Regions from separate parts of the Streptococcus sp. 27098_8_113 genome, predicted to be linked through region 2. Evidence: riboswitches for the same ligand, from Rfam matches in the RefSeq annotation. Region 2 holds a riboswitch; the other holds the start of a gene.

Region 1 (12,507 bases), on a different contig from region 2:
AAGTTTTTCCATCCATACCCACACTTGTTCCATTGACCAAAAGGTCTGACTGGTTGATTTTATCCTGCAAGATAGCCAAGTCTTCTAAGTTCAATACATGAATCCTACTCTCAGTCTGGCGGCTGATAACTGCCATCTTGCTGACAGTCTTATTATAAGAAGACTGCCGTGTAAAGGCAAAGATTTCCTCTGCTTGATCCAAAGCAGCTTGAGCGATAATAGCTGTCGCGGCTCCTCCAGCACCCAAAATGGTCATTTTTTTGCCCTGAATAGCAAAAGACGGCAAGCTCTTAAAAAATCCCTTGCCATCCGTATTATATCCTATCAATGTACCATTTTTATTCACCACTGTATTCACAGCCCCGATAAGACGGGCACTGGGAGCCAATTCATCAAGATATTGGATGACTTCCTGCTTGTAGGGCATTGACAAATTTATCCCAAACATATTATACCTTCGGATATTAGCAACGGTCGCTCCTAAATCCTCTGCTTCAATTTCCAAAGCAAGGTAGACACCATTGACAGCAGTCTTCTCAAAGGCAGTATTATGAATAAATGGTGAAATGCTATGCTTAATCGGCTTAGCAACCACTGCAGCTAGACGAGTATGGCCATCAATTTTCATTTAAAATCTCCCGTACAACCTTCATGTTTGCTAGGGAAACCTGACCTGGTGCACTCGGCTGTTCAACGCTGGCAAAAGACCAACTCGAACCTGTCAAATCTGCAGCCAAGCGAGAAATCTTTCCGACTTTCCCCATAGAAATCGTTACATACTCTTGTTCAGGATTCAAAATCTTAAATCCACGAGTGTAGTTCATCAGATCCAAGACATCTTGCTCATTGTGAGCCATAACAGAAACTTTGACCACTTTTGGTGCCAAACTTGTCAATTCTGACAAAATTTCCATCATATTTTCAGGCGTTTCCTCGAAATTATGATAACTGAGAACTAAATTTGGAAACTCGAGCATTTCTTCGAATTTATCTTTATGCGAATAGTATTCAAAATCAACATAGTCTGGCGAATAAAAATTGGCTACTTCTTTGATAAGAGCAACATATTCATCATCTGACAGATCAATTTCGCCACCTTCTCCGCGACTTCGCAGTGTGAAGAGCAATTCACGACCAGCAAATTTCTCGAAAATAGCAGGAGCAACGTTGAGAATGCTCTCTTTCGGCAAAAAGTCCGCGCGCCATTCGATAATGTCAGCATCATCATAACGACTCACATCAATTGCTTTAGCCTCTTCTAAACTTCTGGGCATGATTGAAACGACTAATTTCATTTGTCCACCTTAATTGTAAATACCTTGAGGTAGTTACTATTCTCATCTTTCTTATTGTATACAAAGTCTGCTGGTAGGCCATATTCCGCCAGATAGCGGTGAGGAACTCCTGCAAATCCTTTTTCAATTTCTTTTTTAAACTTACTTTTAGAAACATTAGCTGCGTTGGTCGAAAGAATCAATATTCCATTCGGACTCAAGATTTCCAAGGCCTGAGCCACCAAACGATGATAATCTTTCGCAACAGAGAAAGTCTGTTTCTTATTGCGAGCAAAGCTCGGCGGATCTAGGACAATCACATCATACTTTAGTTCATGACGCTTGGCGTATTTGAAATAATCAAAAACATCCATGACCACAAAACGATGCGGCTCTAAATCCAAACTATTGGCTTCAAAGTGCGCTTGGGAAAGCTCGCGGCTACGTTTGGCCAAATCCACCGAAGTTGTTTGACTGGCACCGCCCATGGCAGCTGCCACCGAAAATGCTGCTGTGTAGGAGAACATATTGAGCAGACTTTTTCCGCTAGCTAAGCCGTCAACCAGACTCCCCCGCACCTCGTGCTGGTCCAGAAAAATCCCAGTCATCAGGCCATCATTCATGAAGACTTGATAGCGCACGCCATTTTCCAAAACCGTAAAATAGGCTGGTGCTTCTGCTCCGTAGAGATGGGCAGACTCGTAGTCCAAGCCCTTGAAGCGAATCTTCTCGTAAGCTCCAGTGACCTCAGGAAAGACCTGCTGGAAAGCAGCCACTATCTGGTCCTTGATTGAAAAAACAAAGGAATTGTACCAAGAAAAAACGGCATATTTCTCGTAGATATCAACCGTAAAACCGCCAAAACCGTCACCTTCTTGGTTAAACAGGCGATAGGCTGTCGTATCCTCTGCATGACGGTAATAAAAACGCTTGTCTTTAGCTTTTTCAAACAAATGCTGAAAGAAAGCGGAGTTCAGCTCTACCTTAGCATAGGAAACCAGCCAGCCAAGTCCCTTATTTTGTAAGGAGAGATAAGCCGTTCCCAAGAACTTCCCCTGCTGACTATGCAATTCCACACATTGATCGGTGAATGAAAGAGTTGGAAAATCATTCTTATCTAGAACTAAAATTCCTTTTCCCAACTTTTCCTCTGTCTGCTTATTAACAGTAAGTTTCTTCATAAGCATTATTATACCAAATATTGTGAAAATTCTCAAAGCATATTTATTATTTTCAAATATTACTTGTTTTAGTAGAAGAAATTTTCAACATTTTATATATTAAATATTTATTTTATCAGGCGGCTTTTGAGTAAGCTTCCCCTACTCACACTTTCCACTATCTATCATGAAACAAATCCTGTCTAATCTTAGGTATGTTTGCGAACAATCTTGAAGCTAGGAAATAATTGCCCTTATTAAATTACTTTACAAATAAAATAAACTAAACACTAAATCACCTCAATTTTTCCTCAACTTGAAAAATTGTGATATACTTAGAAAAAGAGAATTTTTAGGAAATAAGACAAGGAAGTATCTTTCTGTGAAAAAAATAACCAAGAATTTACTCAATTTTATGAGTACAAGGCTCGGTTTCGTCTTGAGCTTGCTCACGATTTATTGGTTAAAAACCATGTGGGCTTATACTGTTGATTTTAATTTAGATATTCAAGGAGCCTATCAGATTTTTCTGGCTCTGATTAACCCTTTCCCCATCGGCCTTTTACTGATTGGACTTGCTCTTTATATCAAGCCGACTAAGCTTTTTTATTGTGTCAGCACGGCTATCTACATCATGCTCTTTGTCTGGTTGGTCTCAAACTCCATCTACTACCGTGAGTTTACCGACTTTGTGACAGTCAATACTATGTTGGCTTCCAGCAAGGTGTCTGCAGGCCTCGGGGCAGCAGCCATGGAGCTCTTCCGCCCTTGGGATGCTATCTATATCATTGATTTCCCAATTCTAGGCTGGCTTTTTTATAAAAAATATATCCGCTTGGATCATCGTAGGTTTAATTTCCGCGCCAGCTTTGCTGTAACGTCCCTATCAGCGATGCTCTTTTCGGCCAATCTTTTCCTAGCAGAAATTGATCGTCCTGAGCTCCTGACACGCGGATTTTCAAATTACTATGTCGTTCGCGCTCTTGGTCTTCCTGCCTTTCTCGGCTACAGTGCTAATCAAACCTATGCTGCTAATAAAGAGCGTTCCAAAGCCTCTGCCAAGGATCTAGAACCCGTTCAACAATATATCCAAACTCACTATGCCGAGCCAAACTCTGAATACTACGGCATTGCCAAAGGTCGCAATGTTATCTATGTCCATCTAGAAAGCTTCCAGCAGTTTCTGATTGATTATAAACTGCAGATGGAGGGCAAGGAATATGAAGTTACGCCTTTCCTTAACTCCCTTTACCACTCCAACTCAACTTTAGCCTTTTCAAACATCTTTAACCAGGTCAAGGCTGGGAAGACTTCCGATGCTGAGACCATGATTGAAACAGGTCTCTTTGGTCTCAACCAAGGCTCCTTCATGGTAAACTATGGCGGTACTAATACCCAACAAGCAGCACCTTTTATCTTATCAAAAAATGGAGACTACACATCTGCTGTTTTCCATGGAAATACAGGTAGTTTCTGGAACCGCAACACTGCCTACAAGCAATGGGGTTATAATTATTTCTTCGATGCGTCTTACTTTACCAAGCAAGACGAGACCAACTCCTTCCAGTATGGCTTGAACGATAAAATTATGTTCAAAGATTCCATCAAGTATCTGGAACATTTGCAGCAGCCTTTCTATGCCAAATACATCACCGTCTCTAATCACTATCCTTATACGACCAGTCTGATTGGCGATGAGATTGGTTTCCCACTGGCAGATACCAAAGACGAAACCATTAATGGCTATTTTGCAACAGCAAACTACCTCGACTCCGCTGTCAAAGCCTTCTTTGACTACCTGAAAGAATCTGGACTCTATGAAAATTCAATCATCGTCCTTTACGGTGACCACTATGGAATTTCTAATTCTCGTAATCCAGCTCTGGCACCTTTGATCAATAAAAATTCTGAGACTTGGTCTAGTTATGACAACGCCATGTTGCAGAGAGTGCCATACATGGTCGTGATACCTGGAATGGAAAAGGGAAAAATCATCGATACCTTTGGCGGACAAATCGATATGCTGCCAACCTTGGAGCATTTATTGGGGATTGACTCCAAAAATTACCTCCAAGTCGGGCAAGACCTCCTCTCACCTCAGCACCAGCAAATCGTGGCCTTCCGCTCAACCAATAACTTTGTAACACCAAAATACACAAGTTATAGCGGCCGCATTTACAACACACAAACTGGTGAGGAGATCACTCTGCCAGACGAGTCAACAACGGCTGAACTAGAAGCTATCCGAACAGCCGCAAATACACAGCTGAAAATGAGCGATGCTATTCAGACAGGGGACCTATTCCGCTTTTATACGGGCAATAACCTAGGAAAAGTCAATCCTGATGATTACAACTACATCAACTCTTTGAAAGCCCTCAAGGCCATTGAGAAAGAAAAAGGTGATCAATCGACTAGCCTTTATTCCAAACGTGGCGGTGTATCCTCTGTGGATCTCTTTAATTCACCAAGTTATCGAGCACTTCACCCAGAACAATTTCACTCTAGTACTAGCAGCGAAGAGGGAACTAGCGGAGAGTCCTCCAGCTCTTCTAGCTCCTCCAGTTCAAGTGTCAGTCCCTAATCTATGAGGCTACTCAACTCTTCCTAAAACATTGAAAAATGTTGAGGGAGAGTTTTTTTATTTTTGAAGCACAAAAAAAGATTGAAGACTTAAGCTGCAAAGCCTGTCTTCAATCTTTTCTTATTTTTATTCATACTATGCAATCACTTCAAAAACGGAAGCGGTCAGATTCTCCACATAGAAGGGTCTCTTATGACGACTATTTCCGACCAATAAACGTAGATGATCCGCATTCTCAAGGTAATAGGGCAGTCCACTTGCATTAAAAATGATTTCATAATGTTTTTCATCTTTAATCTCAAAAATGACGATACCACTGCCAGCAAAGGCTTCTCTTACAAAGACATGTTTGTAAATCTCTTCATAGGTTTGATAAGAAAATTCCTTCTGACTTGTCTTTAAGTGAATAATTTGCTTGATATAGTCAATACTCTCCTTATGTTGGCTGATCAATTCCCAATTCACTTGATTGACAGCATCGGGAGCATTGTAGCTATTCATTGCCCTGTCACGATCGCTAGGCAGGACTTGGCCCTCTTCGCCTGTTCCTACTAATTTTGTGCGGGAAAATTCTTGGCCCAATTCCATAAATGCCATACCCTGCATAAGCAAGTTCATAGCTGTTGCCAGCTCAATTCTTTTGGTCCGAGTGACCTCATCATCTTCTGGGTGCAAGTCAACCAGCAAGTCATGCAGATTGAAATTATCATGCGCCTCCACATAATTAAGAACTTGGCTTGGTGTCAAATAGGAGCCCAACTCACTACTACCCAAAATGGCTTTGGCTATGATATCCTCCGTCGCTTGTCCGCTCACATAACCAGCTTTCAGACCACCGTAGACTTCAGCTCCCTTTATCGCATCACGCTGGGTATCATTGAAAAAGCCAATCCGTGGCAGTTGATAAGCATTGTCCTTCTTAGCCTTGTCCTCTGGCATCAGGCCTGTTCCCATATCCCAACCTTCACCATAAAGCAAAATCCGTGGATCAATTTTATCCATTTCTTCTCGGATGATATTCATGGTGGTGACATCATGGATTCCCATCAGATCAAAACGGAAGCCATCCACATTGAATTCTTCTACCCAGTAGCGAAGTGAATCAATCATGAATTTGCGGAACATTTCATGCTCACTGGCCGTCTCGCTGCCGACTCCGGTACCATTTTGGAAAGAACCGTTGGGATTCATCCGGTAGTAATAATCGGGAACTGTTGACTGAAAGGCGGAGTCAAAGGTCGAATAAATATGATTGTAAACCACATCCAAGGTCACAGAAATCCCTGCATCGTGGTAAGCCTGAATCATGGTTTTCAAATCTCGGATGGCCTGACCTGGATCATCCGGATTAGAAGAAAAACTGGTTTCTGGTGCATTGTAGTTCTGTGGATCATAGCCCCAGTTATAAGTAACTTGGCCATTTTCGTCATAGTCCTTGTGTCGGTCAGAAACCGGCTGGAGCTGCACGACATTGATACCTAGATTGCGAATGTAATCAAAAGTAGTCTGATCTCCCTGACTATTTCTAGTGCCGCTTTGACAAGCACCTAAAAAAGTCCCTCGCAAATGTTCTGCGACACCTGAACTAGGCGATTTGCTAATATCTCGGATATGCATCTCATAGATGACCGCCTGATTCGGATTATCTAAACGCCAAGTTGCCTCCTTGCCTTGACATACCTTAAAACCAGCAACAGTCTTGTCCTGTTCGGTAACAATAGCTGAGCGCTTGCCATCTGGACTGGTGGCAATTGTATAAGGATCTCGCGTCAAAAAATGCTGGTTTTCAAAATGAACATGATACTGGTAGGCCTTGCCAGCTAAATCTTCTGGCACTTCTACTGACCAAACTCCGATTGTATTTTTAGCATGATCGTGCGAGTAAATCTCGCCCTTTTCCATAGGGAATTCTTTATAAACGGCTGCTTGATTATCAGAAGTTTCATAGACTAGCAATTCAACTTTTTTGGCTGTCGGAGCCCAAACTTTAAACTCATTTACCTGCCCCTGCAGACGATGCCCAAGCCAGCCTTGGTAGCCCCAGCATTCATCAAAATAATCCGACCGCATGGCCACATCGAAATTATGAGGACGTCGCCGCGAATATTGGTGGCTCGTCGTCGCCGCTTGCAAGGAATAGTAAACCTGATGATCTCCTTCAATCAACCAAACCTCTGTGGGCAAATGAACTGGCAATAAATCAATGTGGTAGTCGCAAGATTGGCTGGACCAGTCTGAACGCTTGACAATCACATGAGCCTGACTAAGAGGCTCCCAACTTTTAAAAGATAGTTCTCCCTGGATACCAAAATAATCTAGTTTAGAAAAAGGTGCTTCTTTTCCCCACTGATCTGTCTGCCACTGCCACAAATCATAAGAAAAGTAATCTCCCTTAGGATTGTGGTAATGGACAATGACTTTATAGTCTAGCATTTTCATTTATCTCTTCATTCTAATTTTTCTAAGGAAAGAGCGCTCTCATCGATTTCATCTATATTGGCGAAAAACTCCAGATGATTGTGCAAAACTTCCAATTCTACTGGTGTATCTCCTCCGTACTCACCGTCCAGATTCAACATAAAGGGTGCCTTTTTATCCAATACTTCTAGCTTCAATTTGCTGGTTTTCAGATATTCAACATTGGCATCCGTCACGTGTTGACCACCATTAATTGCCTGTATGATGAGACTAAGCATATCAAACAACTTAGCCGTTTTTACAAGAATCAAGGTGAAATTTCCATCGTCCAGTTTGGTATCTGGCGCTAGTTTTTCAAAGCCTCCGATAGAATTAGTCAAGGCTGCAAAGATAAGCGAAATCTTGCCCTCAAAAACACCATGGTCATGCTCAATCCGTACCTTACGGGATTTGGAGCGTGGCAGCATTTTAGCCCCTTCAGCTACATAAGCCAGATAGCCTAGACGGGTCTTGACTTCACTAGGGACACTATAAGTCAGCTCTGTCAGTGTACCTGCCGCCGCAATGTTGATAAAGTATTTGCTGCCATAAGCCCGGCCGATATCCATCTGAATCGTCTGGTTTTTTTCGATAATTCGAGCCGCAGCCACCGGATCTCCCATGGGAATTTTCAAGGCACGCGCATAATCATTGGTCGTACCAGTTGGGATGAAAGCCAGCTTGGGGCGCACATCTAAGCCTGCAACCCCGTTCACTACTTCATTGATAGTCCCATCTCCACCAGCTGCTATAACTAAATCAAAACCTGCTCTTGCTGCTCTTTCAGCTTCTCGCTGAGCAGAGAAAGGCTCTGGAGTCGTCTGGTAGGCACTGGTTTCATATCCCACATCCTCCAAGACATCCAAGACTTCGGCAATATTTTTTTTGATAATTTCCTGCCCAGAAGTTGGGTTATAAATTAATCTTGCTTTTTTTATTTTATTTTCCATACTCAGCCTCACAAGCTATCTAGCCAGTCCTCGTCTCGAATCTCGATCCCAAGTTCTTGAGCTTTGGTTAATTTGCTGCCTGCATCGCTACCTGCCACCACCAAATCTGTCTTTTTAGACACACTTCCAGCGACATTTGCACCCAAGCTCAGCAATTTTTCTTTAGCTTGATTCCGTGTTAATTTTTGTAATTTTCCGGTCAATACGACTGTTTTACCAGCGAGAGCGGCATCAGCTGCCACTTTCTCCCCTAGATAGTCTAGGTTGACGCCAGCTTCTTGCAATTCCCGCAAGAGAAGCTGACTACCTTCTTGCTCAAAGTAAGAATGTAGACTCTGAGCGATAACTGTCCCTAGGCTGTCAATGGAAGATATTTCCTCTTGACTGGCCTGTGACAACTTGATCATATCGTGGAATTTCTCCATCAAAATCCGGCTAGCCTTGCTTCCCACGTGACGGATTCCCAGACCAAAGAGCAATTTCTCTGCTGAGTTTTCCTTGGAAGCTTGAATGGCAGTATACAATTTATTCGCTGATTTTTCCTTAAAGCCGTCCAAGGTCAGCAAATCTTCTACAGAAAGTCGATAAATTCCAGCCACATCCTTGACCAAGGCCTTATCAAAGACCTTCTCGACCACTGCTGGACCAAGACCCGTGATGTTCATCGCATCCCGACTGGCAAAGTGGATCAAGCCTTCCTTGATCTGAGCTGGACAGAGAGGGTTGATACAACGCAGAGCCACTTCGTCCTCGAAATGCACCAGCTCACTCTCACAGCTCGGACAGTGACTTGGTATTTCCAAAGCCTCTTCTGAGACCCGCTTGGACTCCACCACGCGCAAAACAGCAGGAATAATATCCCCCGCTTTATAGACGATAACGGTGTCTTTCTGACGAATATCCTTCTCTGCAATATAGTCTACATTGTGCAAGGTTGCTCGGCTAACAGTCGTCCCCGCTAGCTGAACTGGCGTCAAGTTCGCCGTTGGAGTCACAACTCCCGTCCGGCCGACTGTCCAGTCAACAGACAGAAGCTGGGCTTCCTTTTCCTCAGCTGGAAACTTATAAGCGATGGCCCACTTAGGTGCCTTGACCGTAAAGCCAAGTTCTTCTTGCACCGCCAGGTCATTGACCTTGATGACAATACCGTCGATCTCATAAGGCAGACTGTCCCGCTCTTTGGCAATCTTTTCGATAAACTCCCAAACGGCATCAATCGAATCCGCTAGAAAATGAATCGGATTAACTGAGAAGTCCAAAGAAGCTAGCTTGTTCAAAACTGCTTCTTGGCTGCCGGCCTCAGTCGGACTGGCTTCTTGGTAAAGGAAGGTTGCTAGATTACGCTTGGCCACAACTGCTGTGTCCAACTGCCGCAAGGTTCCTGCTGCCGCATTGCGGGGATTGGCAAACTCAGGCTCGCCATTCTCCTGCCGCAGCTGATTAACCGCATCAAAGGAAGCCTTGGGCATGTAGCACTCTCCGCGTACCGTAATGTCCAGCGGCTCTTTCAAAGTCAGTGGAATATCCTTGACTCGCTTGAGATTCTCAGTGATGTTTTCTCCAACAGAGCCATCTCCCCGAGTCGCCCCTGCTACCAAGATTCCCTTTTCATAGGTCAGGGAAATAGAAAGTCCATCAATCTTGAGCTCACAAATATAGGAAACCTGAGGAAATTCCTTGCGAATCCGCTGGTCAAAGGCTAGTAATTCTTCACGTGAAAAAGCATCCTGCAAACTAAAGAGAGGATACTGGTGTGGATATTTTTCAAATCCTTCTAAAATCTTCCCACCCACCCGATGCGTTGGGCTATCAGGTAGGATATCAGTTAGGTACTTTTCTTCTAACTCCACTAACTCACGATAGAGTCTGTCATACTCGCTGTCTGATACACTTGGCCTATCTGCCGTATAATACTCATGAGCGTATCGATTGAGCAATTTGACTAATTCTGACATTCTTTCTTTCATACTTCTATTTTATCACAAATACACAAAATCTTCCTCTATTTGTTCCGAATTCTCACTAAAAAAGAGGACATAAAAAGAGCGGAAATCCGCTCTCTACTGTCTTATTTTGTCAAATCAATCCTTTTAGCAATCTGGTTAATAATGATAGCTCCAACAATCAAAGAAGCAAATTCTCCAATAGCCGTTGTGAACCAAGTCAGGAAGAATGGCAAGCCCTGCAAGAAATACAACTCTGCAGCGATTGTCACCATCGAAATAGAAAAGAAAATCGCAAAATAGAAGTGATCCAAACGAATCAAATCTTTAATCAGGTATTGATTCTTATAGCGACTAAAGAGGTAAACACCTAGTGATAGGAAGACTAAAGTTGACCAACCGCCGACAAAGACGTCAATAATTCCAAAGCTATAGAGATTGGCAATCATACAGCCGATGGTCACTCCCATGATATATTTCCGATTATAAAAGGCCATAAAGTTCATCATTTCAGAAATTCTGAACTGGTAAGCACCGTAGCTGATAGCATTTAAAGGGGGCGTAATCGTAAGGGCCACATAAATGGCAGCAACAATGGCAATCTGAACCAAATCACGGACTGATAAGTTTTCTTGTTTCATGTTTTCTCCTTTAGCGCATGAGCGCGTGTAATATGCTTGGCGAAAGAAGTTAAGCGCCAAGGGTTGCGTCAAACGGGAAAATTATCTCCCCAAAATCGACAACTTCACTAGTATAGCATAAATCCTAGAAATGTGATAGACTATGCTTATGAAAACTTTGATTAAAAAATTCTTTGACAATGAGGTTCTATCCTACCTCTTCTTTGGTGTGGCAACCACTGTCGTATCCGTTGTCAGTCGGATGCTCTGCTATGAACTGACGGGAAACGAACTACTGGCTACGATTATTGGTGATATTCTGGGTATTCTCTTTGCCTTTGTGACCAACGATACTATCGTTTTCAAGCAAAATAGACAGGGCTGGCCAGTGCGATTGGTCAAATTTTTCACAGCCCGCCTGGCTACTATGGCCTTGAATTTACTGCTAACCTTTATCTTTGTCACTAGCTTCCCGCAGATTATCGGTCAATTCGTCCACAACGATATTAAGATGGTCAACACCATTGAAACCTTGATAGCTCAAGTGCTGATTATCATTCTCAACTACGTCTTCAGCAAGATTTTTGTCTTTAAAAACAAGGCAAAATAAGATGACTCGGCTTACTCTCCTATAAAAACAAATCTGGACCAGATAATTCTGGTCCAATTTTATTTTATATTTCCAAACTTGGATACTCAGCTGTCAGATGAGTAATATCACCTTTGACACCAAAATAGTCCTCAATTAGAGTCTGGAGTTCCGTCATAGCTGATTTGGCACGCGCTGCCTGCTCTCCATTGATAGCCTCGATAACCAAGATAGCCTCCTTGGTCTCCTCTGTCAGCATGGTCCGCTGCGCTTCTCGCCAGTTAAGGCAACGGCAGACCGCTCCCTCATCATCATAGTAGATGATTTCTTCCGGTAAAGCTGGTGCATCAGTCTCAGATCCCAGTGGGAAAAAGGCTTCGCCACCCTTGGCCTTACCCAGATAAAGGCCACCGACAATCTTGTCCAAATCTTCACCGCCACATGGAACCGCATAAGAGAGGGAAACACTATTATAAATATCTACTAAAGGATTGATGGGGTTAAATTCCCGTCCTTGACTAACCCGCTTGAGTAGGGCTTCGATAGAGGAACGCGCTCCTTTTTTGGTCTTGAATTTGCTGAAAGCCTGCCGCCACTCCTGAATGACATCATTTTGAGTGAAATTCTCATCTGGAATAAAGTCTGCTGCTCGCTTTGCGCCCTTATCCAGCAGGGATTTAAAATAAGGATCCTTACTTTCATCCACTTTATTATCCAGCCCCTTGACCACTAAGACACTAATCTGCGCTTCTGGAAACAAAGCCCAAAATTCATTTTCAACTGCAATTTTCATGTTCTACCTCAATAATTTCTTTTCTGACCTTTTTTGACCAGCTCCCAGTCCTTGGTAATATTCTCTCGGACGCGAACTAGCAACTTTTCTAACTCTTTCCGCTCAGTTTCTGAAAATTTTTCCAACGCAACCTGCTC
Region 2 (12,507 bases):
TTACTACGGTCTCTTTCTTTTGCGGGTGCTCCTTACTTTTCTGGGGCAGTATGCTTTTGCACGAGTGGCTTATAGCATTGTCCGTGATCTTCGGCAGGAAACTTTTGCGAATATGCAGCAATTACGTATGGCTTACTTTGACCAGACTGCAGCAGGGGCTATCGTTTCTCGCTTGACCAATGATACCCAGTCAGTGGCTGATATGTTTAGCAGTATTTTTTCAAATTTCCTTAGCTCCATGCTTATCTTGGTTGTGACAATTGCAACCATGCTGGCTCTGAATTGGCGGCTGACTCTGCTGATTGTCCTCTTTTTGCCCATCATGCTTGGCTCGATTATCTTGTATCAGCGGCTGTCCAATCGCTTGCTCAAGCAAGTCCGAGCCAGACTGAGCGACCTCAATGTCAAACTTTCTGAGAGTATTGAAGGGATGCGGATCATCCAAGCTTTTGGTCAAGAAAAACGGCTAATCGAAGAATTTGAAGCAATCAATGGGGAACACCTAGACTTTAGCAACCGCTATCTGAATGTGAACAGTCTCTTTCTGCGTCCAGCTATGTCCTTGCTGAAAATCTTAGCTTATGCCCTTATTTTGACTTATTTTGGCTTGAGTTGGCAGGTGGCTGGAGTGACTGCTGGTGTCATGTATGCTTTTATCCAGTATGTCAATCAGCTTTTCAATCCCTTGATTGATGTCATGCAAAATTACTCTGTTCTTCAGACATCGATGGTGGCTGCGGAGCGTGTTTTTGAACTCATGGATCGTCGAGACTTTGAGCCTGAACAAGCAGAAGAGGGACCTGAGATTCAGGCAGGAAATATTGACTTTCAGCATGTGAGCTTTTCCTATGACGGAAAGAGAGAGATTCTAAAGGATATTTCTTTTAGTGTCAAGCAAGGTGAGACGATTGCCTTTGTCGGGTCAACGGGTTCGGGCAAATCCTCCATTATTAACCTTTTCCTGCGTTTTTATGAATTTGAGATAGGGAAGATTCTTATCGATGGCAGAGACATCAGAGACTATAGTCAAGCAGAGTTACGCCGCAATATCGGTCTTGTCTTGCAGGATCCCTTTCTCTACCACGGCACCATTGCCTCCAATATCCGCATGTATCAGGAAAATCTATCGCAAGCAGAGGTCGAAGAAGCAGCTCGCTTTGTCGATGCCCATGACTTTATCAGCCATCTAGCTCAGGGATATGATAGTCCGGTTACTGAGCGTGGCTCCACCTTCTCTAGTGGCCAACGACAGCTTTTGGCCTTTGCCAGAACCATCGCAACCAAGCCTAAAATCTTGATTTTGGACGAAGCCACTGCCAATATCGATTCAGAAACTGAGGAGCTGATCCAGCATTCCCTCCGGAAAATGCGGCAGGGTCGAACCACTATTGCCATCGCCCATCGGCTGTCTACGATTCAGGATGCCAATTGCATCTACGTTTTAGATAAAGGGCGCATTATTGAGTCTGGTAGCCACGAAGAGCTTCTGGCACAAAATGGGACCTACAAGAAAATGTATCAGCTGCAGGCTGGGATGATGGATGCCTGATAAACAAGGAGAAATTCAAACAAAAGTTGTAGGACAATAAGCCTACAACTTTTTTAGATAGTCTTTCAATTTTTCCAGATTTTCCTTTAAATCATCAAACCGTAGCTTAGCATAGTGGTAGGGGCAGGTCTCAATGTAGCTACTTTCAAAAAAGTCCAGCGGAAGCCTGCTATGTTTGAGGGAACTGACTGAGGGGAGGGATTGGAGGTCAAAAATCACGCCATCGGTTGTTAACTGGTGGGGTAGAGGGAAATGAAGGTCGTCCAAGAGGGATTGTGCCTTATTTTTTTCTGCTTCCAGTTGGTTCAATAATGCCAGACGATTCTTTTCAAACATCAGATTGTCAATATAGAGGGAGAGAGCTTTTTGCATGATGAGGTTACTGTCGTAGTCAACCGCTATTTTATAGGAGAGGAAGGTTTCTCGAATCTGAGGTGGCAGAGCCAAGGCAGTGATGCGCAGGGCGGGAAAAAGGCTGGTGGAAAAAGACTTGATATAGAGAACATGCTGGCTGTCATCTAGATAGTAAAAAGGCAGTTCTCGCTTACTATCAAAGTCGGCCAGATAGTCGTCTTCAACGATATAGACATCATAACGCTCAGCAAGGGCAAGGATTTCTTCCTTTTCCTGACGGCTGTAGGAATGTCCTAGTGGATAGTGGAAACGGGGAATCGTATAGAAAAACTTGATTTGTCCTGTTTGAAAAATCCTCTCTAACTCGTTTAGGTCAATCCCAGTTGGTTTACGATCAATGGTCTCATAAGGTAGTTTCTGGTTTAGCAGTAAGTCGTTGATCCGATGGTAGGTGGGCTGCTCCACCAGAATGGTCTCTTTGCTATTAGGAAAGTCGATCTGAGAGAGAATGTAGAGGGCTTGTTGGGTACCGGAAGTCAGAATCAGATTATCTGCAGAAGTGTAGACTGCGGAATCCAAGAGTAAGCGCTGGACCGACTGTCGCAGCTCCTCTAGTCCTTCTTGCTGGGAGTAGTAGTTAAAAAGATAGTTTTCTCGACCGATCAGCGTTTCATTGACACAAATACGAAAGTCTTCGTAGGCTTGATGGCGGTCGTCTGTCACAGCTAACTCGATATCTTCCTTTTTATTTTGGTCATTTTCCAAGACATAGTAGCCGCTCTTAGGCACGGCATAGATGTACTTCTGATAACGAAGCTCAATCAGAGCCTTCTGGGCAGTGTCCTTGCTGCAACTGTAGCGGTCTGCCAGCTTGCGGACGGAGGGTATCTTTTGCCCCGTACTAAGCCTTCCCTTTTCAATGTCCCTAATAATTTTATCCATGATGACTTGGTATTTTGTTTTTGCTGCCATTCTGTCCCCCTACAGATTTCTTTCTCTTATTCTACCTTATTTCTAGGAAGTTGACAAAGTTTCTTGTTCATTCAAAATATAAAAACCAGCCTTGACTTTCCTTCAAAACTGGTTCAATCTAGAATATTTGCCTCGTGCTTATTCTTGCAGAAAGCCCAGTGTAGCTAAGGCTTCCTCGATATAGTCTAGGTCCTGCTGAGAGTCCGCTTCGATTAGATGGTAGTGGACTCCATTTGTTAGCTCGGATAAAGCACGAAAATCGCTCTCTGAGACTTGTTCTAAAAATTGCTGCACATCGCGACGGCAGGTCAATTTCAAATAGGTCTGGATTTCCCCATAGACAGGATGCTCAATCATGATATTTTGCACCCGTCCGCCATTATCAACGATAGCCAAAAGTTCGGCTTCGATATCGTCGGCCTTATGCTTGAGTTTAAAAAGGCGGTGAAAATGAGCGGGTTCATTGCTTTCTTTATAGAGATAGCCCCTATTGGTACTGATAATCGGAGCACCATCAGCCCGCAGCAGGGCAATATCCTGAACGATAATCTGGCGAGTGACATGAAATTGTTCCGCCAAAAATTGTCCGTTTAAAGGTTGCCGAGCTTCTTTTAAAAGCTCTAATACATCATTTCTTCGTTTTTTTGTCATATCTTCATTGTAAATCAAATCTCTAGAAGATTCAAGGTTTAGCGAATCTTTTTCAGAGCCTGATAGACAAATTTGGCAATGACAAAGTCCACCATGCTATGAACGATTGTACCAAATCCAACTAAACCGAAGAGGATATAGAAGGCATTTGCCGGATAGGCTGTTGTCGTATAAAAGAGAATGCAGACCACTACCTCACCAAAGGCATGAATCAGGGCCAGCACGAAATTAAAGATCCAGGTCGTTTTCTGATTGTCCAATATGCCAGGATGCTTTTGCAGGTAAAGAGCTCCGATAGTACCGAAGAGTAGGTGAGACAGGGCTCTCAGGGTGATGATGAAAGGAAGACCGGACATGAAAAATCCGATGGTAGAGCCGAGAACGACAATCACTGTCATGAGTGGTGAGATGAACATAGCCAGAAAGATTGCAACGTGGCTGGCTAAAGTGAAGGAAGCAGGCGGAATGACAATCTTAATCGGCATAACCAGCGGAATAACGATGGCTAGGGCAGTCAAGAAAGCGGTCAGTGTCATAAACTGATTTTTGGATGTTGGTTTCATAATAAACTCCTTTTAGTTACTGTATATACACTAGAATAGTACATTGTTTTGTCATAAAAGTCAAGAAAGTTTTTTAAAAACAAGTGATTTTCTTTGTCCATTTGTCAAATAAGATAAAATATCGTATAATAAGACGGTAAAATATGGCTGTCATTCGGTTCTTATTTTTTTCTGAATGTCTGTCCACTTATAAGGAGAAATGATTTAATGAATAATTTACCAAATTGCCCAAAATGTAACTCAGAATACGTTTATGAAGATGGTGTCCTCTTGGTTTGTCCAGAATGTGCCTATGAATGGGATCCTGCAGAAGTTGCAGCAGGAGAAGCTGGTCCAGTGGCTATTGATGCGAACGGCAACCAGTTGGCCGATGGTGATACAGTTACCTTAATCAAGGACTTGAAAGTCAAGGGTGCTCCTAAGGATCTCAAACAAGGAACGCGCGTGAAAAATATCCGCATCGTCGAAGGCGACCACAATATTGACTGTAAGATTGACGGATTTGGTGCTATGAAGCTCAAGTCAGAATTTGTCAAGAAAATCTGAGAAGCGCTATGAATAAAAAAGTAATTCTTGCTTATCGCCTTCTTCTTCTGGTTTTGGCCTTTGTAGGAGTCTATCTGGAAATTGCTAAACTTGGCGTGGGAATGCTAATGTACTACACGGTCTTGTCTAATCTTCTGGTTCTATTATTCACCGCCTATCTCATTTTTAGAATGTGGACGGACAATAACTGGGAGAGTTCCAAGCTGTTGCGCGTGAAGGGCGGCGTGACCATGTGTATCATGATTACCTGCGTGGTCTATCACCTGCTCCTAGCTCCGATTGCGACCGATTTTTATCGGCTGGAAAATTTCCTTTGCCATTATATTGTGCCTCTCATGTTTTTCTTTGATACTCTTGTATTTGATAAAACTCGGCAGTATCGTTGGTTTGATCCCATTTCTTGGACAAGTGTTCCGCTGATTTACATGATTTTTGCCCTTATTAACGGCTTTTTCTTGAAAATTGATATTCCCAATGCCAAGGATAAACCCTTTCCCTACTTTTTCCTTAATGTCTATAAGCACGGTTGGCCTTATGTTATCAAGATGTGCTTGATTATCTTTGTGGCCTATCTGGTCTTTGGTTTTATTTTTTACGGAATCAAATCTATTTCATTTTCAAAGAAGAAAGCTTAGAGTATTATAGTAGGAAATAGAAAACAGATGTTCTCTGTTTTTTATTTTGTTGAAATGGATTAGCAATTTATCGTGAAAAAAGTTCATTTTTTTCTTGAAATGGAATTGAAATTGTGGTATAGTTATAAACAATTAAATAGTCCTTTAATTCTATCCAGAGAGATAGGCAAGGAGCAAAGTAAAAATGATGGGTGGAGTGTGACAAGTGCGTCTTGTTTCAGCCTATCTCTATTTTCTGAGGTCTCCTTGCAAAAGGAGGCTTTTTTAATGTTTTTAGGAGGTTTAGATGAAGACAAAGGAAGTTGTCGATGAGATCACCATGAATCGTGCCATCACGCGAATCACCTATGAAATCATCGAGCGCAACAAGGATTTAAGCCAAATCGTTTTGGCAGGCATTAAGACCAGAGGTGTCTTCATTGCCAAACGCATTCAGCAACGACTGGCTCAGCTTGAGAAAATTGAGATTCCAGTTTGCGAAGTGGATACAAAGCCCTTCCGAGACGATATCAAGGTCAAGGAAGACACGACAGTGATTCCAGTTGACATTACTGATCGCGAAGTGATTATCGTTGACGATGTGCTCTATACAGGCCGGACTATCCGCGCAGCCATTGATAATCTTGTCAGCAATGGGCGGCCATCACGCGTCAGCCTCGCTGTTCTAGTGGACCGCGGGCACCGTGAGTTGCCGATTCGGGCAGACTATGTTGGCAAAAATATTCCAACGAGCCACCTTGAAGAGATTATTGTTGAAATGACTGAAAAAGATGGTCAGGACCGAGTTCTGATTGTAGAGGAGGAGACAAGATGAGTCAAGAAGTTAAATACGATGTCCATGATATGCCAAAACCTGGATTACTCTTAGGACTTTCATTCCAGCATTTATTCGCCATGTTTGGGGCGACAGTGTTGGTTCCGATTCTGGTGGGAATTGACCCAGCAGTAGCCCTGTTTTCAAGTGGTTTGGGAACGCTGGCTCACTTGACAGTGACCAAGTACAAAATCCCTGCTTATATGGGTTCCAGCTTTGCTTATATCGCTGCCATGCAAATCTTAATGAAGACAGATGGGATTGCTGCGGTTGCGCAAGGTGCTATCACGGGTGGTTTGGTCTACTTCATCGTGGCCCTCATCGTGAAATTCGCAGGGAACGCCTGGATTGATAAGATTTTGCCACCAGTAGTGGTAGGGCCTATCATCATGGTGATTGGTCTGAGTCTGGCGGGCACAGCCGTTGGCGATGTGATGTATAAGACCGTTGGAGACCAGAAGGTCTACGACATCACCTACTTTGCTATCGGGATGGTAACCCTTCTCTGTGTTATTCTCTTTAACATCTACGGTAAGAAAATCGTTGGTATTATTCCAGTTCTGCTGGGCTTGATTGTTGGCTATATCTTCGCTCTGATTGTCGGAGCGGTGACAGGTCAGGAGATTATCTCTTTTGCCAACGTGACAAAAGCTTCTTGGTTCCACGTTCCGCCGATGAATCTTCCGTTTATAGATTATGATTTTAAATTATATCCAAGTGCAATTCTAACAATGGCACCGATCGCCTTTGTAACGATGACAGAGCACTTTGGGCATGTAATGGTTCTGAATAGCTTGACAGGCAAGGATTTCTTTAAAGAGCCTGGTTTGGATAAGACTTTGGCTGGGGATGGTCTAGCTCAGGTCATCGCAGGTATCTTTGGTGCTCCGCCAGTAACCAGCTACGGTGAAAATATCGGGGTTATGGCGCTCAATAAAATCTACAGCGTTTATGTGATTGCTGGTGCTGCTGTATTGGCTATTGTCATGAGTTTTGTTGGGAAAGTGTCTGCCCTGCTCCAATCAATTCCAAGTCCAGTTTTGGGTGGCATTTCCATCGCCCTCTTCGGGGTAATTGCTTCCAGCGGTTTGAAAATTCTGATTGAAGCCCAAACCAATTTTGACAACAAAAAAAACCTGCTGATTGCCAGTGTCGTTCTGGTATCTGGTATCGGTGGTCTGACCCTGCAACTATCAGGTCTGCAAGTTTCAGGAGTTGCCTTGTCAACTGTTCTCGGAATTGCCCTCTACCTCATCCTGCCAGAACCTAAAAATTAGGCTGACGAGATTGCTACATTTGTCCAAAGTTTTTAATAAAAAAGGAGTATAACATCATGTCATCAAATCAAATCGCACTTAAAAATCTTGTATCTATGGAACACCTTACGAACGAAGAAGTAATGGCCCTGATCAAGCGCGGGATTGAATTTAAAAACGGCGCAAAGGTTCATTATGATGAGCAGCATATCGTTGCAAACCTCTTCTTTGAATCTTCAACTCGGACTCACAAGGCTTTTGAAGTAGCAGAATTAAAACTTGGATGCGACCTGCTTGACTTTGATGTCAAGACAAGCTCAGTCAACAAGGGAGAAACCTTGTACGACACGATTTTGACTATGTCAGCTCTCGGTGTAGATGTCTGTGTCATCCGTCACCCTGAGGTCGATTACTATAAAGAATTGATCGAAAGCCCAACGATTACAACTTCTATCGTAAATGGTGGTGATGGTTCTGGTCAGCACCCGAGCCAAAGTTTGCTTGACTTGATGACAATTTACCAAGAATTCGGACATTTTGATGGTTTGAAAGTAGCCATCGCTGGTGACCTTGATCACTCTCGTGTAGCCAAGTCTAATATGCAAATCTTGAAACGTCTTGGCGCGGAGCTCTTCTTTGCTGGTCCAGATGAGTGGAGAAGTGCGGAATTTGCTGACTATGGTAAATTCGTAACGATTGACGAAGTGATTGACCAAGTGGATGTCATGATGTTCCTGCGCGTGCAGCATGAGCGCCATGACTACAACTCCATTTTCTCTAAGGAGAATTATCATAAACTCCACGGTTTGACGCAAGAGCGCTATGATCGTATGAAGGACACTGCGATCCTGATGCACCCAGCGCCTGTCAATCGCGATGTTGAAATTGCAGACCATTTGGTTGAAGCTCCAAAATCTCGAATTGTAGAGCAAATGACAAATGGCGTCTTTGTCAGAATGGCAATCATTGAGGCTGTTCTCAAGGGACGCAATTAATCTCAGAATGTAGCTTGTGAGTAGGCTTGGACTCAAGAAGAGTCTGCCTACTCCTTTTTTAAACTTAACCTTAAAAACTTATAAAAAAACAAATGTTAAAATCAAAAGAACTACTCGAAATCATGTTTTCTGAGTAGTTCTTTTGATTTATGCATTGCTGGATTTTGCAAAGATTCTTGGGATGACTTTTTTGAGTTGTGGGATGAAGACGAGGCTGACCCCAATAACGATGAGGCGGTCTGCATAGTCGGTTAGCGCTTGGACGATGATGGTGCTGGTGACCAGATCTAGGCCGAATCCATGTAAGCCCTGAACGATAATACTAGAGCCGCTTGGGGTAATTCCTTTGAAGACTATCACAGTAATCAGAGAGGCCAAAGCAGTTGCTGGCAGAGAGACTAGAACTGTTCTCCAGAGAAGATTTAGTCTTGGTTTTGAATCAGCAGTGAAAAAGACTGAGACGAGCAGAGCCAAAAGAATGGCTACTGGAGAGAAATAAATAGCAGAAATGTCCGTTGTAAAAGCGCTAATAAGAGCACTGGCAACCGCAGTTCCTACTCCCACAATAGGTCCTAAAATGAGGCTAGCCAATATCGTTCCAAAAGTATCCAAATAAACAGGAAGTTTTAGAAAAAGGGCAATGTTAGCTCCGATATAGTTTAGAGCGATGCAGATAGCTGTAAATGTGATGGTAAATGGTGTTGTTTTTTTCATAATTTTATCCTAAATTTAAAGTTTCTAGATCTTGGCAGATGATTTCCTTTGACGTGTTGAGTATCACGGAGAGAAAATCCTGAAAGAAGAGGTGGCTGTTTACTTGGGTCAGCACCTTAGCATTGGCTTCCTTACCATAAAAATGATAGGCATCAACCAGCGTTTGTCCCATGGCAATGCCTTCCGTTGCAAGATCGACGAAGGAGTTAAAGCCTTGGCAAAGGTCTTCATGCAGGAAATGGGCAACGGCCAAGGGATCGTTGATGACACAGCCGATGATATGTTCATACTCCCAATGAAAATCCCAGTAAAAACGAGTGATTTTTCCGATAAAGTCAGCGACTTCAGGATTGATAAAACGCATATATTTCAAGAGATTAGGCGTCAAGACAATCTTTCGCGTGACATCTAGACCGACCATTTCGATCTTCTTTCCAAGTTTTTCGTAGGTTTCTTGGGCTGCATGCGGATCGCACCAGTAGTTGTACTCCGCTACGGGTGAACAGTTGCCGTGCGATTTGTAGCTGCCGCCCATGGTGACAAATCGGTCTAGATGTTGCCCAAGGTTAGGATTTTTCCTAAGAGCCAAAGCAATATTGGTCAAAGGCCCCAGTGCAATGATGGAAGCGTCACTATTTTTCTGGAAATAGTCAGCCAGAAAGTCATAAGCTGCTTGTGGCTGGGCTTGGGTGGAGCTGCTTCTTGTTATCCCGCTTTCCCCCAATCCATCCATGCCGTGGGTGTCCTGAGCGGAGACGAAGTCACGAACCAAGGGCTTGTAGGCTCCTGCATAGACTGGAATATCTAGCCGATTCAGCCTTTCTAGGATTTTAAAGGCATTTTCAAGACCAAGTTCTACTGGGACATTTCCAGCAACTATGGTCAAAGCAACGACCTCTAAGTCAGGGTGTTGCAGGGCATAGAGCAGGGCTAGGCTGTCGTCTATGCCGGGATCGCAGTCAATAATAACTTTTCTTTTCATAGGTCCTCCTTTTGAGAAATAAAATAAGGCTGAAACCTCCGTCTCAACCTCTCAGTTAGTTCTGCCAAAGTGGCAGGACACCAGAAAAAACTATGCGCAATTACATTACTTTAGAATATAAGGGTACTTAGTTTTTTATACTGGGAAGTTTGCGAACCAGTCCAAAACAAGTGTTTTGAATTATGCATTTACTATCATAAAGAAAAATCTCCTAAAAGTCAATGGGAAGGAGGACAAGAATAGTCAGTCTTTTGACTTTATGATATAATAAGTAAAATAAAAGAAATGAGGAGAATACAATGGCAAAAATAGTACAAACAGATAAAGCACCAGCAGCAATCGGACCATATGTTCAAGGAAAAATCGTTGGCAACCTTTTATTTGCAAGTGGTCAGATTCCTTTGTCACCAGAGACAGGAGAAATTGTAGGTGCAACGATTGAAGAGCAGACCCAGCAAGTTTTAAAAAATGTAGGAGCTATTTTGGAAGCAGCTGGAACAGATTTTGACCATGTGATCAAGGCAACCTGTTTCCTAAGTGATATCAATGATTTTGTGCCATTTAATGAGGTCTACAAAACGGCCTTTAAAAGCGAGTTTCCAGCTCGTTCGGCAGTAGAAGTGGCTCGCTTGCCTCGTGATGTAAAAATCGAAATCGAAGTCATTGCTGAGATCGTAGAATAAATGATTGGGACCGGGAGAAGTTTCCCGTCCTTTTTTAGAAATAAAATGTTAGACGAAGGGAGAAAGAATGGCTGAACACAAGATTCAATTAGTGATTGTGACAGGAATGAGCGGTGCCGGAAAGACTGTCGCTATCCAGTCTTTTGAGGATTTGGGTTATTTTACCATTGATAACATGCCGCCGACCCTAGTACCAAAGTTTTTGCAGTTGGTCGAAGGAACAAAGGACAATGATAAGTTGGCTCTGGTTGTTGATATGAGGAGTCGCTCCTTCTTTTTGGAGATTCAGGATATTCTGGATGAGCTAGAAAGAAGCACGGAAATTGATTTTAAAATTCTATTTTTGGATGCGGCCGACAAGGAGTTGGTGGCTCGCTATAAGGAAACTAGACGCAGTCATCCCTTGGCCGCCGACGGGCGAATTTTAGATGGTATTAAACTGGAGCGCGAACTTTTAGCTCCTCTGAAAAATCTCAGTCAAAATGTTGTAGATACGACGGAACTGACACCACGGGAGCTCAGAAAGACCATCTCTGAACAATTTTCAAACCAGGCTGATCTGCACAGTTTCCGCATCGAGGTTATGAGTTTCGGTTTTAAATATGGTTTACCTCTGGATGCGGACTTGGTTTTTGATGTGCGTTTCCTGCCAAATCCCTACTATAAACCTGAGCTGCGCAATCAGACAGGCTTGGACAAGGATGTCTTTGACTATGTCATGAACCATGCGGAGTCAGAAGAGTTTTACCAGCATTTGCTGGGCCTGATTGTGCCGATTTTGCCCGGCTATCAAAAGGAAGGAAAGTCTGTACTGACTATTGCAGTTGGCTGTACAGGTGGACAGCACCGTAGTGTGGCCTTTGCACAGCGTTTGGCGGATGATTTAGCGAAAAACTGGCCAGTTAATGCCAGTCATCGCGACAAAAATCGCCGGAAGGAAACGGTGAACCGCTCATGAGAAAACCGAGAATTACAGTTATCGGCGGCGGTACAGGAATTTCAGTCATTTTAAACAGCCTGCGGAAAAAGGATGTGGAGATCACAGCCATTGTCACAGTAGCAGATGATGGCGGCAGTTCTGGTGAGCTGCGTAAGAACATCCAGCAGCTGACGCCGCCGGGTGACTTGCGAAATGTTTTGGTCGCCATGTCTGACATGCCAAAGTTTTATGAGAAGGTCTTCCAGTATCGCTTTGCCAAAGGAGACGGCGTTCTAGCAGGTCATCCCCTTGGGAATCTGATTATTGCAGGCATTTCCGAAATGCAGGGTTCGACCTATAATGCCATGCAGCTTCTAACCAAGTTTTTCCATACAACAGGTAAAATCTACCCTTCAAGCGACACTCCACTGACTCTGCATGCTGTGTTTACTGATGGAACGGAAGTTGTCGGTGAGAGTAATTTAGCCAGTAAGGCTGGTATGATTGAGCGGGTCTATGTGACCAATACCTATGATGATGAAAAGCCTGTTGCTAGTAGAAAGGTGGTCCAGAGCATTTTAGATAGCGATATGGTGGTGCTGGGACCGGGTTCTCTCTTTACCTCCATCTTGCCAAACCTCGTAATCGAAGAAATCGGCCAAGCTATTTTAGATACTAAGGCAGAAGTAGCCTATGTCTGCAACATTATGACCCAGCGCGGCGAAACCGAGCACTTTTCAGATAGCGACCACGTTCAAGTACTGCATCGTCATTTGGGTAAAAAGTTCATTGATACTGTCTTGGTCAATATCGAGCCAGTTCCGCGTGAGTATATGAACAGCAATAAATTTGATGAATATCTGGTTCAGGTTGA

Evidence for each region. Region 2 has a riboswitch for preQ1 ahead of O3644_RS09610 (nucleoside hydrolase). Riboswitches for the same ligand answer to the same signal wherever they lie in the genome.
Region 1: it holds a riboswitch for preQ1, as region 2 does, so the genes downstream of both, O3644_RS01535 (QueT transporter family protein) here and O3644_RS09610 (nucleoside hydrolase) in region 2, are expected to answer to the same signal.

Annotation. Positions count from the first base shown of each region.
Region 1 covers NZ_JAPVZU010000002.1:39,165-51,671, reverse strand. The annotation lists gene O3644_RS01570 (shikimate dehydrogenase) at 1-628, opposite strand, end outside; gene aroD (type I 3-dehydroquinate dehydratase) at 618-1,295, opposite strand; gene O3644_RS01560 (class I SAM-dependent methyltransferase) at 1,292-2,455, opposite strand; gene O3644_RS01555 (LTA synthase family protein) at 2,817-5,018, shown strand; gene pulA (type I pullulanase) at 5,154-7,451, opposite strand; gene O3644_RS01545 (diacylglycerol kinase family lipid kinase) at 7,466-8,425, opposite strand; gene ligA (NAD-dependent DNA ligase LigA) at 8,434-10,392, opposite strand; gene O3644_RS01535 (QueT transporter family protein) at 10,494-11,009, opposite strand; PreQ1 riboswitch class II at 11,007-11,129, opposite strand; gene O3644_RS01530 (GtrA family protein) at 11,158-11,598, shown strand; gene O3644_RS01525 (B3/4 domain-containing protein) at 11,663-12,370, opposite strand; gene O3644_RS01520 (MarR family winged helix-turn-helix transcriptional regulator) at 12,379-12,507, opposite strand, start outside.
Region 2 covers NZ_JAPVZU010000020.1:13,217-25,723, forward strand. The annotation lists gene O3644_RS09560 (ABC transporter ATP-binding protein) at 1-1,549, shown strand, start outside; gene O3644_RS09565 (PLP-dependent aminotransferase family protein) at 1,592-2,875, opposite strand; gene O3644_RS09570 (transcription repressor NadR) at 3,014-3,526, opposite strand; gene O3644_RS09575 (ECF transporter S component) at 3,565-4,089, opposite strand; gene O3644_RS09580 (zinc ribbon domain-containing protein YjdM) at 4,297-4,635, shown strand; gene O3644_RS09585 (Pr6Pr family membrane protein) at 4,644-5,270, shown strand; gene pyrR (bifunctional pyr operon transcriptional regulator/uracil phosphoribosyltransferase PyrR) at 5,557-6,084, shown strand; gene O3644_RS09595 (uracil-xanthine permease family protein) at 6,081-7,361, shown strand; gene O3644_RS09600 (aspartate carbamoyltransferase catalytic subunit) at 7,418-8,335, shown strand; gene O3644_RS09605 (LytS/YhcK type 5TM receptor domain-containing protein) at 8,483-9,049, opposite strand; gene O3644_RS09610 (nucleoside hydrolase) at 9,054-10,031, opposite strand; PreQ1 riboswitch class I at 10,153-10,197, opposite strand; gene O3644_RS09615 (RidA family protein) at 10,331-10,714, shown strand; gene rapZ (RNase adapter RapZ) at 10,782-11,672, shown strand; gene O3644_RS09625 (YvcK family protein) at 11,669-12,507, shown strand, end outside.